DNA from 2 places in the Rubrimonas sp. genome. Region 1 is predicted to be linked to the other one. Evidence: riboswitches for the same ligand, from Rfam matches in the RefSeq annotation. Region 1 holds a riboswitch; the other holds the start of a gene.
The links. A riboswitch is a leader RNA that binds a small molecule or an ion and turns the genes downstream of it on or off. The one in region 1 is predicted to bind cobalamin.
Positions count from the first base shown of each region.

Region 1 (7,321 bases):
GTCACGGCGGCGTTGTTCGACATGTTCTGCGGCTTGAACGGCGCGACGCTGAGACCCCGCAGACGGGCCGCCCGACAGAGGCCCGCCACGAGCATGGACTTTCCCACATTGCTGCCGGTTCCCTGGATCATCAGCGCGCGGGACATGGGATCACGACGGATAGAACAGGGCCGATAGGACGTATCCCTCAGGCAGCGGCACGGTCGGCGGCGTATCGAATCCCTGCGAGATGTGTTCGGGCAGCAGGTGCGTGTGCGGCCCTGCCGGCGATGCGCCGCCTCGCGACGGAATGATCGCATCCACTTCGGCGCGCAGGCCGGGCGCCTCGATCACCCGGACGGGACTGGCCGCCAGCACGTTCCCGCCGATCAGCCCGAGGCAGGCGGGCCACGGCGCGCCGCAATGCGGCGCGATGGCTGCGGCGAGCGCGGAGTCGCAGCGGATCGTGAACCGCGCGGCGCGGCGCCCGAGGCCGAGATCGAAGCGCCGTCCGCCGGCGTCCCGCGGCAGGAGGCTCGCTTCGTCTGGTCCCAGACAGGTCAGCGCGTCGGCGCCCCTGTCCCCTGCGCGGCCCGACGGGACGGCGATCGCGATCAGGGGCGGACGGTCCGGCCGGGCGATCTCGAACGCGGTCATCCAGGACGCCGCCTCCACTTGCAGGGCGCAGCGGCGCGTCGTGAGCGTCAGCACGACGCCTTCGCGACGCGCCTCGAACGGCTCGTCGGGCTGGCGCCGCACCTCGGCGACCGCGCCGTAGACGCCCGCGACGAACGCGCCCTCGGCATCGACGAAACGCTGCGCGACGGCTTCCAGAAGCGCCGCGCCCTGCCAGTCCAGCCTACGCGTCGTAAGGCCCATCGCGGCGGCGCGCAGGGGTAGCGCGGCCCAGACCGCGGACCGAAAGGCCTCGCTGGCCCCGCCCCAGACGGCGATCTCGTCCAGCGTCCGGACGCAGCCGGTGCAGAGCCCGCGCGCCTCGTCGATGACGCAGACGCCGATGCAGGGGCTGGCGGGAGGACGTCGCGTCTGGACCGTCATCAGAACTCGACGCCCTTCTGCGCCTTCACGCCGTCCTTGAACGGATGCTTGACCAGCGTCATCTCTGTCACCAGATCGGCCGCCTCGATCAGTTCGGGCTTGGCGTTGCGTCCGGTCAGGCAGACATGGGTCATCCGGGGCTTCTGCGTCAGGAGGAAGTTCACCACCTCGTCGATGTCGAGGTAATCGTAGCGCAGCGCGATGTTGATCTCGTCCAGCAGGACGAAACCGATCGCGGGATCGAGGATCTGCGCCTTGGCGATCTCCCAGCCGTTGCGGGCGGCCGCCACGTCGCGCTCGCGGTCCTGGGTTTCCCACGTGAAGCCCTCGCCGGAGACGAAGAAGCGGCATTCCGCTGCGAAGCGGTCACGCAGCAGCGTCTTCTCGCCGGTCTCCCAGTTGCCCTTGATGAACTGGACTACGGCGCAGGGCATACCCCAGGCGATGCAGCGCATGACCATCCCGAAAGCGGACGAGCTCTTGCCCTTGCCCGAGCCGGTGTGAACGATGATTAGGCCCTTCTCCTCGGTCTTCGTCTCCATCATCTTGTCGCGCGCGGCCTTGATGCGCTTCATCTTCTCGTTGTGGCGTAGGGTCACGTCGTCCATGGGTCCCTCCTCGGGTCAGGTCTCTCGGTTGTCAGGCCGCCGCACCTCGTGCGCGGCGTCAGGGAGCGATCGGCGAAGCTCCGCCTGCATCTCTGGCGTTCCTCCGCAGGCGCAAGACGAAGAACGCCCCGCCGACGTGGCTGGTCACGATGCCGATCGGCATGTCCTCGCGGCGCATGACGGCGCGCGCGACGATCTCGGCCCGGACGAGAAAGACAGCGCCCGCGAGCATCGCGGCAGGCAAGAACCGGGCGTCGTCGCCGCCCGCGATCAGTCGCACGATATGCGGGACCGTAAGGCCTACGAAGCCGGTGACGCCGGAATAGGCGATCATGAAGCCAGTGACCAACGCTGCGACCACGAGCGCCGTCAGACGGAACTGCGCCGCCGAAATCGCCAGCGTCGCCGCGGGCTCATCCCCGATGGTCCTAGCGTTCAGCGATCCCGCCACGGTCCGGAACCGTATCGCCGCACCGGCCATCACCTGAAGCGGCCAGCCAAGATACGCCGATTGCGCCAGTCCCAGCCCTCCCGGCATCCAGAACGCCACCGTGTAGGTCGCGCGTGGATCGCCGAGTAAGATCAGGACGTTGGCCAGCTCCATCACGATGAAGGAAGCGGCGAAGCCGGTCAGGACCAGCCGGTCGACGGTGATGGCCTCGGCGAAGCTGGCGACGGCTAGCACGAACAGCGCGGACCCCGGAGCGCCTACGATCGCCAGCTGCTGAATCTTGGTCAGCCCGATGAATATGCCGGTGTTCAGTGGCGCGAGGATCGCGCCGAAGACCGCGGCTGACGAGCACGCCCTGAGCCCGAGCGGGACCGAGCGCGCCGCGCATGGACCGACGTTCGAACAGTCGCCGAACCGAGATGTCACGTCATGACTGCTGTCGCGCTGCATGCCGTGTCCTGAATGAACATGCAGGGCCGACAGGCGCGCGTCTAATCCAGGCGCTGGTCAACGCTCGGGTCACACGATCCCCCTTCCGGACGCCCCGCCCGGGTTGGTGCTTCCAAGGCGATGGCAGGTCTCCTGGCTCGCGGCTGAGGTCCGCTCCCCCCTTCCCGGACCATCGGGTCCAGTGGCTCTCGGGAACGAGCACCGCTTACAGTTGCGGGGGCAGCACCGGAATTGGGGTCGTGCCCGCACCGGTTTCCCTATTCTCCCGGAAGTTCCGGGCACCATCGATCGAACGTTAGGCCGCGTGCGATCGGCAATCAAGCCGGGTCTCGCGCCGCGCGCCCGCATCCGCCGCGCGGTTGTCGCAGGCGCGCCTCGCCATCGCCCGGCGGACCGTCACGGCTTGACACGCCGCGCTGCTCCTGAGCAACTGTCAGGGCTGGTGCCTGCGAGAGCAGGTGAAAAGGGAATGCGCCAGGTCCGGGCCGGGCCGAAGCGCAGCCGCCCCCGCGACCGTGACCGGACAGGTTGCCCGATACGCCACTGGACCCGATGGTCCGGGAAGGCAGGGCCGCCGACGGGGCCGACGGCCCCGAGATCCGCAAGCCGGGAGACCTGCCAGCGCGACGAAATGAAACCGGGCGGGGTGTTCCGGGGTCGGGTGCGCAGCCGGGAACGGCCGCGATTCCGCCGCATGCCCCGCTCTCGAACTGGCGTGGCCTGCATGCGAGACCATCCGTCGGCTGTCGAGCTTCTGGTCTGCACGCGCTGCCGCCTCGGCGACGTGACGGGGGACGAGGACGTGCGTCCGGGCGCTGTCCTGTACAGGCAGCTCGCGGACGCAGCCATTCAAGGCGTCACCGTCACGCCGGTCGAATGCCTGTCGAACTGCTCGCGAGGGTGCACGATCGCGCTCAGGGGGCCGGGCCGCTGGACCTATGTCTACGGCGGCCTTCAGCCTTGCACCGACCTCGACACGATCGCCGCGGGCGCAGACAAGTACCGTCAGGCCCCGGACGGTCTCGTGCCCTGGCGCGAACGCCCGGAGCATTTTCGCAAGAACTGCATCGCCCGCATCCCGCCGCTCGATCCTCCCGTTCGCAGCCTTGGAGAGACCTGACATGGCCGGCCTCGAGAAACTCCCCGTCACCGTCATCACCGGCTTTCTCGGATCGGGGAAGACCACCCTGATTTCGCATCTGATCAAGAACGCCGGCGGACGTCGCCTCGCCATCGTCGTCAACGAGTTCGGCGACGTCGGGGTGGACGGCGAGATCCTCAAGGGCTGCGCGATCCCCGAATGCCCGGCGGAGAACATCGTCGAGCTGTCCAATGGCTGCATCTGCTGCACCGTCGCCGACGAGTTCATTCCGACGATCGAGGCGCTGATGGCGCTCGACCCGCGCCCCGACCACATCCTGATCGAAACCTCCGGGCTCGCCCTGCCCAAGCCGCTGCTGAAGGCGTTCGACTGGCCGGACATCCGCTCGAAGATCACGGTCGACGGCGTGATCGCGCTGGCGGATTCCGAGGCGGTGGCGGCGGGACGTTTCGCGCCGAGCGTCGCGGCGGTGGACGCCCAGCGTCAAGCCGACGCCAGCATCGACCACGAGACGCCGCTCTCGGAGGTGTTCGAGGATCAGATCGCCTGCGCCGACCTCGTGCTCCTGACCAAGCCCGATCTCGCCGGGCCGGAAGGCGTCGCGGCGGCGCGGGCCTTGATCCTCGCCGAAGCCCCGCGTCCCCTGCCGATCATCGAAGTAGCCGAGGGCGCGGTGGACCCGCGAGTGATCCTCGGCCTCGGCGCGGCGGCCGAGGACGACATCGCCGCGCGCCCCTCGCACCACGACGGTGCAGACGATCACGAGCATGGCGATTTCGACAGCGTCGTGATCGACATTCCCGAGGTGGGCGACCCTGCGGACCTCGTAGCGCGGATCGTCGACCTGGCCCGGCGCCGCAATATTCTGCGGGTCAAGGGGTACGCAGCCGTTAAAGGCAAGCCAATGCGGCTTCTGGTGCAGGCGGTCGGCGCGCGGGTGCGCCACCAGTATGATCGGCCGTGGCAGGACGGCGCGCCTCGGCATGGCCGCCTCGTCGTCATCGCCGAGCATGGCGACATCGACGCGGACGCGATCCAGGGCATCCTGTTCCAACCTGCCGCCGCGGCTGAATAAGCCGAAAGAAAGACCACACGGCATGCACGTCATCTTCCGCGAAAGCCACGGGCTCGACGACGACGGGACGCCGGTCGACCTGGCTCAGAGCCCCGCCGATCTGGTGGTTCTGTCGCTGTCCGACAGCGATCTCGGCGCTTTCGCGGAGGGCTGGCGTCGGGGCGGCGGTCGGCAGGGCCGGCTTCCCACGCTGAGGCTCGCCAATCTGGCGGCGCTCAAGCACCCGCTCTCGGTGGACACCTATGTCGAGCAGACCCTGAACGGCGCGAAGGGCGTTCTGATCCGGCTCATCGGCGGCGTGCCCTACTGGCCGTACGGCCTTCAGCAGGTCGAGACGCTGGCGCGGGCGCGGGGGATGGCTCTGGCCGTCTTGCCCGCCGACGGGCGGCCCGATCCCCGCCTCGACGCCGTATCGACCGTCCCGATCTCCACTCTGCGCCGTCTGGCGCATCTCTGCGACACCGGCGGCGCGGTGGCGGCCCAGGCGGCGCTGGCGCAGCTCGCGTTGGCGGCCGGCCTCTATGTCGGCCCGGTCACCGGCTCCAAGGCCCTTCCCGAGGTCGGCGCGTGGACGCCGGAGGACGGACCAGCCTGTCCGGCGCCTGCCGCGTTGCAGGTGGACGCCGCGCGTCTCGTCCTCGTCGTCTTCTATCGCTCTTACCTCGTCGCGGCCGACACGGCGCCGATCGAGGCGCTGTTCGTCGCACTGCGCGAACGGGGGCTTCGCGTCCTGGGGCTGTTCGCGCCGTCGCTCAAGGCGCCGGGCGCGCGCGAATGGCTTGCGCGCCAGATCGCACACCTCGCGCCGGCCGCGATCGTCAACGCGACTTCCTTCTCCGGGCGAGGCGACGCGGCGGGATCGCCGCTCGACGCCGCCGAGGCGCCGGTTTTTCAGGTGGCGCTGGCCACGTCGACGCATACGGCCTGGGCTGGCTCGTCACGTGGCTTGTCGCCTGCCGACCTCGCCATGCATGTCGTCCTGCCCGAGGTCGACGGGCGCATCTTCGCCGGCGTCGCGTCGTTCAAGCAGGCTGCCGCTCGCGACGCGGACCTGCAATTCGCGCGCGTTGCGCATGTCCCCGCGCCGGACCGCATCGAGGCCATTGCCGATCGGGTGGCGGGGTGGCGTCGGCTCGCCGCGGCCGGCCCCGCGGACCGCCGCGTGGCGCTCGTGCTCTCGACCTATCCCGGTCGGGCCTGGAACATGGCCCATGCCGTGGGGCTCGACGCGATAGCCTCGGCGGAGGCGATCCTCGACGATATGCGGGACGCGGGCTATGCGGTCGCCGAAGCCGCGCCGCTGGCGCAGGCGTTGGCGACGGTCCGGATCCACTGGCCTATGGCGGCCTACCGGGCGGCGCTGGCCAGTCTGCCCGTGGCCCTGCGCGACGATCTTCATCGGGCCTGGGGCGAACCCGAGAGCGATCCCGACGCCGGGCCCGACGGCTTCGGCTTCGCAGCAATCCGCCGCGGAATGGCGCTCGTGGCGTTGCAGCCCGAACGCGGCGCAGCGCCGACGCGGGACGCCGAATACCACGATCTCTCCAGGGTCCCGCGCCACGCCTATGTCGCGTTCTATATCTGGCTCCGAGGCGAGGTGGACGCTCTCGTGCACGTCGGCGCCCACGGCACGCTCGAATGGCTGCCGGGTAAATCGGTCGCCCTGTCGGCGACATGCTGGCCCGAGGCGCTGATCGGCGATCTGCCAGTGATCTATCCCTTCATCGTCAACGACCCCGGCGAAGCGGCGCAGGCCAAGCGCCGGATCGGCGCGGTGACGCTGGGTCACATTCCGCCGCCGCTGCGTCCCTCGGGAACGCCGCACCGCCTCGCCCGGCTCGAGGCCTTGCTCGACGAGTTCTCCAATGCGGACGGGCTCGACCCGAAACGGCGCGACCGGTTGATCGGGGATATCCGCGACGAGGCTGAGGCGTTGGGGGTGGCGCAGGACCTCGGCCTCGCGGCCGACGCCTGTCCGTCCGAGACGATCACGCGGATCGATCGCTTCGTCTGCGACGTCAAGGAAACCCAGTTCGGCGAGGGGCTTCACGTCTGGGGCCGGGCGCCGCGGTGCGGCGCGCCGTTCGATGCAGCCGCCTCGGCGGCCGCCGAGCGGCGCGCCCTGGTCCGGGCGCTAGCGGGCCGGCGGATCGAGGCGGGCCCGTCGGGGTCGCCCTACCGGGACCGGACGGACGTGCTGCCCACCGGCCGCAACCTCTTCACGACGGACCCACGCAGCGTGCCGACGCGCGCGGCCTACAAGCAGGGCCGCCTGCTGGCCGACGAACTGGTTCGCCGCCACCTGCAGGACCACGGCGACTGGCCGAAGAGCGTGGTCGTCGATCTCTGGGGGTCGGCGACCATGCGAACCGCCGGCGAGGACTTCGCCATGGCGCTGGCGCTTCTCGGGGTCCGTCCGGTCTGGGACGAAGGCTCCGAGCGCGTATCGGGCATCGAGATTACGCCGATCGCCGAGCTCGACCGGCCTCGCATCGATGTGACGTTGAGGGTGTCGGGCCTGTTCAGGGATGTCTTTCCGACCCTGTCGGCGCTGTTCCAGACCGCCGTGCGCGCGCTCGGTCGCCGCGACGAGACGC
Region 1 covers NZ_DAIQNN010000052.1:11,163-18,483, reverse strand. The annotation lists gene V7Q31_RS12270 (cobyric acid synthase) at 1-146, opposite strand, end outside; gene V7Q31_RS12265 (DUF1289 domain-containing protein) at 151-1,038, opposite strand; gene cobO (cob(I)yrinic acid a,c-diamide adenosyltransferase) at 1,038-1,646, opposite strand; gene V7Q31_RS12255 (FecCD family ABC transporter permease) at 1,705-2,547, opposite strand; cobalamin riboswitch at 2,653-2,848, opposite strand; cobalamin riboswitch at 2,971-3,184, shown strand; gene V7Q31_RS12250 (DUF1636 domain-containing protein) at 3,272-3,667, shown strand; gene cobW (cobalamin biosynthesis protein CobW) at 3,669-4,724, shown strand; gene cobN (cobaltochelatase subunit CobN) at 4,747-7,321, shown strand, end outside.

Region 2 (7,321 bases), on a different contig from region 1:
GCCGCCGGTCGAGCTCGGCGATCTGGTCGGCGGTCAGGGCGGTCTCGATGGGCGAGAGGCCGTCGAACCCCGCCGCCATGCCGCCCGGATCGCGGCGCGCCTCGGCCCAGCGGGCCTCGTCCCGCAGGGCGCGCGCGGCGCCCGCGCAGCCGGCTTCGGTGGGCGCGCCGTCGCGTCGGATCAGCCGGGCGCGGCGCAGCGCGCGCAGCGTGTCGGCGTCGAGAATCGGCTCGCCGCGCCCAAGCGCGAGCAGCCCTTGCCGCAGATGCGCCCGGCGCTGAAACCGCCGCCGCCGCAGCGCCGCAGCGAGCGCGCCCCGCCGCGGCGCGACCGCCATCGAGGCGGCGAACAGCGCGAAGGCCGTCAGCACGATCAGCGGCCCGGTCGGCAGCGCGGGCCCCGCCGCCGACAGCGCCGCGCCCACCCAGCCCGCGACCGCGCCGAACGCCGCCGACAGCGCCAGCATCGCGTCGATCCGGTCGGTCCAGAAACGCGCCGTGACCGGCGGGACGATCAGCAGCGCCACCACCAGCACGAGCCCCACGATCTTGAGGCCGATCACCGTCACGCCCAGCGCCAGCGCCATGATCGCGCCATCCACCGCGCGCACCGGCACGCCGAGCGTCGCGGCGTGCCCCTCGTCGAAGGCGACCAGCGTCATCGGGCGGCGCAGCGCCAGCACCGCCGCCCCGGCGACCGCCGCCGCCATCGCCGCAAGCTCGGCTTCCGCGCGTAGCATCGCCGAGGCCGCTCCGAGCAGGAAGCCCTCCAGCCCCGCCTGCCGCCCCAGCGGGACCGACTGCACGACGGTGAGCAACACCACGCCGAGGCCGAAAAAGCCTGAGAGCACCGCGCCGATGGCCGCGTCCTCGCTCAATCGCGTGCGCCGCACGATCCAGCCGATCGCGGCCAGCCCGAGCGCGGCCGACAGCGCCGCGCCCAGCATAAGCCCGGCGAGATCGCGCCCGTCGCCGCCCAGCGCGGCCATCGCCAGAAAGGCGAGCGCGACGCCCGGCAGCGTCGCATGGCCGAGCGCGTCCGAGATCAGCGCGCGCCGGCGCAGCAGCGCGAACACGCCCGCCCCGCCCGCCGCAGCCCCCAGCAGCGCCGCGCCCAGCGTCACGACGGCGGTGTTGTAGCCGGCGGAGAAGGTCAGCGCGGCGAGGAGCGCGGAGAGGTCCATCAGGCGGCCTGCGCGGCCCCGCCATAGGTCAGGCGAAGGTTCTCCGGCGTCGCCGTCTCGGCCACCGTGCCTTCGGCGATCTTGCGCAGGTTGATCATCAGCACCCGGTCGAAATAGGCCTGCAACGTCGACAGGTCGTGATGCACGCAGACCACCATGCGCCCCTCCGCCGCGAGCCCCTTCAGCACTTCGACCAGCGCCTTTTCGGTCGCGGCGTCCACCCCCGCGAAAGGCTCGTCGAGCAGGTAGAGGTCGGCGCCCTGCGCCAGCGCCCGCGCGATGAAGACCCGCTGCTGCTGCCCGCCCGACAGCTCGCCGATCTGGCGCTCCGCCAGCCGCTCCATGCCGACGCGGGATAGCGCCGCGCGCGCGATGTCGAGATCGCCCCGCCCCGCCAGCCGGAACGGCCCGAGCCGCGCATAGAGCCCCATCGCGGCGACGTCGATGGCGCGGGCGGGGAACTCCCAGTCCACGCTGGCGCGCTGCGGCACATAGGCGATGCGCCGGCGCGCGCGCGACAGCGGCCCGCCGAAGGCCCGCACCTCGCCCGAGAGCGGCTTCACCACCCCCAGCGCGCCCTTGAGGAAGCTCGACTTGCCGGCGCCGTTCGGCCCGACGATGGCGGTCATCGTCCCCGCCGGGAAATCCGCGTCGACCGAGAACACCGCCGGCGCGTCGCCATAGGCCACCGTCAGCCCCCGCACGCTGAGCGGGTGGACCGTCTCGGGCGCCGGGGCGCCGCCCGAAGCGAGGCGCAACTCCGCGCTCATCCCTGCGCCCTCAGCAACCCGTTGAGCCCCGCCGCCGGCGCCTGACCGCCGAGCGCGCGGGCGATGGTCGTGACATTGTGGTCGATCATGCCGACATAGGTCCCCTCATAGGTCCCCTCCGGCCCCATCGCGTCGGAGAACAGCTCGCCGCCGATGCGCACTTCGTGGCCCTGCGCAGCCGCCCCCTCCACCAGCGCCTGCAGATTGCGCGGCGAGACGGAGGTCTCGACGAACACCGCGCCGATGCGGCGGGAGACGAGCGTCTTCACAAGGTCCTCGATGCGGGCGAGCCCGGCCTCGGCCTCGGTCGAGATGCCCTGCACGCCGAGCACCTCGAACCCCCAGGCCGCGCCCAGATAGCCGAAGGCGTCGTGCGAGGTGACGAGCACCCGCGCCTCCTGCGGCACCGAGCCGAGGGCCGCGTCGGCGTAATCGGCGAGCGCCGCGATCTCCTCGTGATGGCGCATCGCGTTGCGCCCATAGGTCTCGGCGCCGTCGGGATCGACCTCGGTCAGCGCACGGCGCGCGCCGTCGACGGCGAACGCCCAGAGGCGCGGGTCCATCCAGATGTGCGGATCGAAACGCCCGGGCGCCTCCGGGTCCTCCAGCAGGCGCGACCGCGGAACCGCCTCGCCGAGCGCGGCCACCGGCTTGCGCGCGGCGAGGTCGAGCAGGAAGCCCTCGAGCTGCGCCTCCAGATAGAGCCCGTGCCACAGCACGAGGTCGGCGCGCGTCATCGCGGCGATGTCGCTGCGGGTCTGGCGGAAGGAGTGGGGGTCGACGCCGGGCCCCATCAGCGCCTGAACGGCGACGCGGTCGCCGCCGACGACGCGCGCGGCGTCCGCGACCATGCCGGTCGTCGCCGCAACGGTCAGGACGGGACTTGCGGCGGCTCCGGTCGACCGCAGCGCCGCGCTCGCGACGACGGTCCCAAGGAAACGGCGGCGGGAGAGGGACATGCGGCGCTGCTCCTGGAAGGAAACTGATACGCATTCTCAGGTAGCACGAGCCGGCGGCCGATGCAATGGTTTTGCGAACGTTTCGCAAGAATGCGGCGCGCGCATCGCCTCCGCGCGCGCCGCCCCTCGCTCAGAACGACGCGCGCAGACCGACCAGCGCAGTCAGCGGCTCGGCGCGATAGCCGAACACCTCCTCGTAGTCGGCGTCGAACAGGTTGCGCACGGCCCCGTAAAGCTCGACCTGCTCGGTCACCCGATAGCCCGCGTCGAGATTGATCACGACGTAATCGTCGAGGTCGACCGTGCTCGCGGGGAAGGTCGAGAAATCGCTGTCCGTGGTCTCCGCCGCGAACACCGCCTCGCCCCCGACATGGGCGCGGCCCTCGAGGAAGCGGTAGCGGGCCGAGACGGCGCCGCTGTGCTCGGGGCGGCGGATTTCCTGAGCCCCCGCGTCGTCCTCGGCGTCGAGCCAGGTGTAGCTCGCGCCGAGCGTCAGCCCGTCGATCGGCGCCACGCTGCCGGAAAGCTCCACGCCGCGCCGCGTGCTGTCGTCGTCGAGATTGCCCACCGACTGCACGCCGCCGCCGAGGCCGACCGAGACGATCTCGTCCTCGAGGCTCTCGTCGAAATAGGTGGCCGAGATCAGCGCCCGCCCGCCCCAGAACGTCTGGTCGACGCCGACGTCCCAGCCGAAATTGCGCTCCGGCTTGAGGTCGGGGTTGCCCTCGAAAGTTCCGAAGATGAAGCCGAACTGCTGGAAGAAGTCCGGATTGGTCTGCGCCCGGCCCACCGAGGCGCGCAGCCGCGTGCCCGTGTCGAAGATCTGATAGGAGGCCGACAGCGACCAGCTGAGGAAATCGTCGAACTCCTCGTTGTCGTCGTAGCGTGCGCCGGCCTGCACGAAGAGCGCCTCGGTGATCTGGGCGCGATAGTCGAGCACATAGCCGATCTCGTCGCGCGACCGCTCGCCCCCGGCGACGAACCCGTTCTCGAAGCCCTCGCGCTTGTATTGCAGAGCGCCGATCACCGTATGCGCGCGGGCGGGGCCGAAGCTGTAGGCGAGCTGGTAGCCCGCCTTCAGCGTGTCCTCGTCGTTGAAGGACGGGTCGAAGGAGAACGTCCGGGTGTCGGTGTCGCTGAAGGCGTAGGAGACGCTCGGCGTGTGCACCAGCGCGCCGTCCAGCATCGCCCAGTCGGCGGCGAGCCCGGCGAACAGGTCGCGCCCGTCATTCTCGCCGCGCTGGTCGGCGCGGGAATTGTCGAACTCGCCCTCGCGGTCGACATAGCGGAACGACCCGCGCAGGCCGATCTCGTCGGTCAGCGAGACGCCGCCGCGGGCGTTGAACACGAGCGCCTGCGCGCCGTCGTCGTCGCCCGAGCCGCCGCCCCGCGCGTCCCAGCCCGCATCGTCGCGGAAGGTCAGCGACAGCGCGCCGGCGCCGCGCGGGCCGCCATATTCGAGCCCCGCGCCGACGCCGCCCGACGGGTTGGTCCCGGCCTCGGCGAAGCCGAAGGTCCGCAGACCGTCCGCCCCGGCGCCGCCGCGGGTTATGATGTTGATAACGCCGGCCGTGGCGCCGGCGCCGTAGACGGCCGCCTGCGGCCCGCGCAGCACTTCGACGCGCTCGACCTCGTCGGCGGAAAGGCGCGAGAAGTCGAACGCCGTGGCCGCGCCGGCGGCTTCGACGCCGTCGATCAGCACCAGCACATGGTTGCTTTCGGACCCCCGGATGCGCACCGAGGTCTCGCCGCCCGGACCGCCGACGCGGCTGACCGAAACGCCGGGGGTTCCGCGCAAAGCGTCGACGAGGCGGGAGATGCCGCGCGCGCGCAGCTCCTCGCCGGTGACGATGGTGGCGGCGCGGGCGTAGCTCTGCGCCGCCACAGGGGCGAGACCGCCGCCGACCACGATCTCGTCGAGCAGAACGGGCGTCTGGCCGAGGGCGGGATATGACAGGGTGAAGCTCGCGGCGACGGCCGCGATCAGGGAAGATGCGCGCATCTGCGCCTCCTCTGCGCGCCGGAGGCTGCTCCGGCGACGGTTGCACGCAGCCGGAGGGCGCGACGACGCCGCGTCCGGAAACCGGCCATCGGAATCACCGCTGCGGAGGATCCGCCCCGGGGCGCGCCCCGCGCCCAAGGTGGGTGACGATGTTCCGGCAGGTCTCCTGGCTCGCGGGTCGTCGCCTTCGCTCCACCTTCCCGGCCCTGAGGGCCAGTGGCGTGCGGGAGCAGGCTCGCCGCTCACAGTTGCGGGGGCAGCCGCGGATTCCGCCCCGATGCGGGGCCTCACCGCGTTCCCTTTTCATCCGGCCGCCCTGCGACGACGCGGAACCAGAACGGGAGGACTTTCGCGCCGGACCGTTGCGGCGTCAATCGCCGCGCCCCATTACGCAGCCTTGTGTCGCAGATGCCTGCCGTCTTCATGAATACGACAGTCATCGGACAGCATTGTGAATTATTTTATACAGGCGTGACTTGAGGAATAAAATCTTTACATATCGGACGGCACGCTGTATCCAAACAGTGCAAGAATAGGCGGTCGGGTGCGATCGCGGTTCGGACTCAAGGGCTCATGCAGCTGATCGCCCATCGCCTTTACGACGACGCCGCCGAACTCAGGCAGGTCGACCGCAGGCGTCTGCACGGGGTCCAAGGGGCGGAACTCGACATTCGCTGCGACGAGACCGGCGAGGCGGTGATCCATCATTCCCCGGTGTTCCGCGCCCGCTCGGGCGCGCCGCGCGATCCGCGCAAGCCGCTGCGCGACGCGGTCGGCCTTCTGGGCGAGATCGCGCCGCATCTGCAGACGCTGCTGCTCGACGTCAAGACCGTCGACGCGGCGGGCCGCGCCGCCGAGGCCGTCGCCCGCGAACGTCCGCGTTTCGACGTCGCCTTCGCCTGCTGGCGCGCCGACGAAGTCGCGACGATCCGGGCGGCGTTGCCCGGCGCGCTGATCCTGTTCTGCGTCGCGCCGATCTTTCTGCGGCGCACGCCGCGGGGGCGGTTGCGCGACCTTTACATCTGCAATTCCTTCCCCTTCATCACCTCGGCGCGCGGCTTCGTTCCCAAGCTCGACAAACCCAACCGCCACAACATCAACGTCAAACTGATCTGCAAGGACCGGCTGGCGGCGCGGTTGCCGCGCGGGGTGGACGGGATGTGCGTGCACCGGCTGTTCCACCGCGAGGAGCTGATCGACTTCGCCGCCGCGCGCGGCCTGCGCACCGCGGTCTACGGCTTGCCGGCCTGCGACCATCCGCGCACCGACGCGCTGCGCGGCGTCGCCGATTTCGCAATCGTCAAGCGGCCGCGCTCCGGCGAGCGCAGCGCGCCCGCCTACGCCCCGGTCGCCTCCGCCGCCTGAACCGGCGGCGCCCCGAACCCCGCATTGACGTCTGTCAACTCCGACCTGCGTCGGAGGGTCACGCCCTGCGGCGCGCGCGAAACAGGCGCGGACGGTGGACCGGGCCGACGCTTCGGCGTTAAATCGGTTGCGAATTGCACATTTCGGGAGCGGGCAATGGCCGACGCTGCGGCGCATCACGGCGAGCATCACCAGAGCGGGTTCTTCACCCGGTGGTTCTGCTCGGTGAACCACAAGGACATCGGCATCCTCTACCTCGTGACGGCGGGCCTGCTCGGCGCGATCTCGGTGGCGATGACCGGCTACATGCGGCTCGAGCTCATGGAGCCGGGCGTGCAGTACATGCTGACCGAGGACGGGACGCCCGACGGCGCGCTCTGGAACGTGCTGATCACCGGCCACGGCATCCTGATGATGTTCTTCGTGGTCATCCCGGCGCTGTTCGGCGGCTTCGGCAACTACTTCATGCCGCTGATGATCGGCGCGCCGGACATGGCGTTCCCGCGGCTGAACAATCTCAGCTACTGGCTGTTCGTCGCCGGCGCCTCGCTCGCCGTGCTCGCCGTCTTCATGGATGGCGGGGTGCAGGCCGGCTGGGTGCTCTACGCGCCGCTCTCGACCTATGGCTCGCCGGGCATGGCGATGGATCTGGCGATCTTCGCGGTGCACCTTTCGGGCGCGTCGTCGATCCTCGGCGCGATCAACATCATCACGACCTTCCTGAACATGCGCGCGCCGGGGATGACGCTGTTCAAGGTGCCGCTCTTCGCCTGGTCGATCTTCGTCACCGCCTTCCTGATCCTGCTGTCGCTCCCCGTTCTGGCGGGCGCGATCACCATGCTGCTGACCGACCGCAATTTCGGCACGACCTTTTTCGACCCGGCGGGCGGCGGCGACCCGGTGCTGTACCAGCACATCCTGTGGTTCTTCGGGCACCCGGAAGTCTATATTCTCATCGTGCCGGGCTTCGGGATCATCAGCCACATCGTCTCGACCTTCTCGAACAAGCCGATCTTCGGCTATCTGGGGATGGTATGGGCGA
Region 2 covers NZ_DAIQNN010000002.1:72,174-79,494, reverse strand. The annotation lists gene V7Q31_RS01115 (metal ABC transporter permease) at 1-1,183, opposite strand, end outside; gene V7Q31_RS01110 (metal ABC transporter ATP-binding protein) at 1,183-1,953, opposite strand; gene V7Q31_RS01105 (metal ABC transporter solute-binding protein, Zn/Mn family) at 1,950-2,912, opposite strand; gene V7Q31_RS01100 (TonB-dependent receptor plug domain-containing protein) at 3,043-4,914, opposite strand; cobalamin riboswitch at 5,054-5,266, opposite strand; gene V7Q31_RS01095 (hypothetical protein) at 5,488-6,279, shown strand; gene ctaD (cytochrome c oxidase subunit I) at 6,436-7,321, shown strand, end outside.
Region 2: another riboswitch for cobalamin. It lies ahead of V7Q31_RS01100 (TonB-dependent receptor plug domain-containing protein); the one in region 1 lies ahead of V7Q31_RS12255 (FecCD family ABC transporter permease).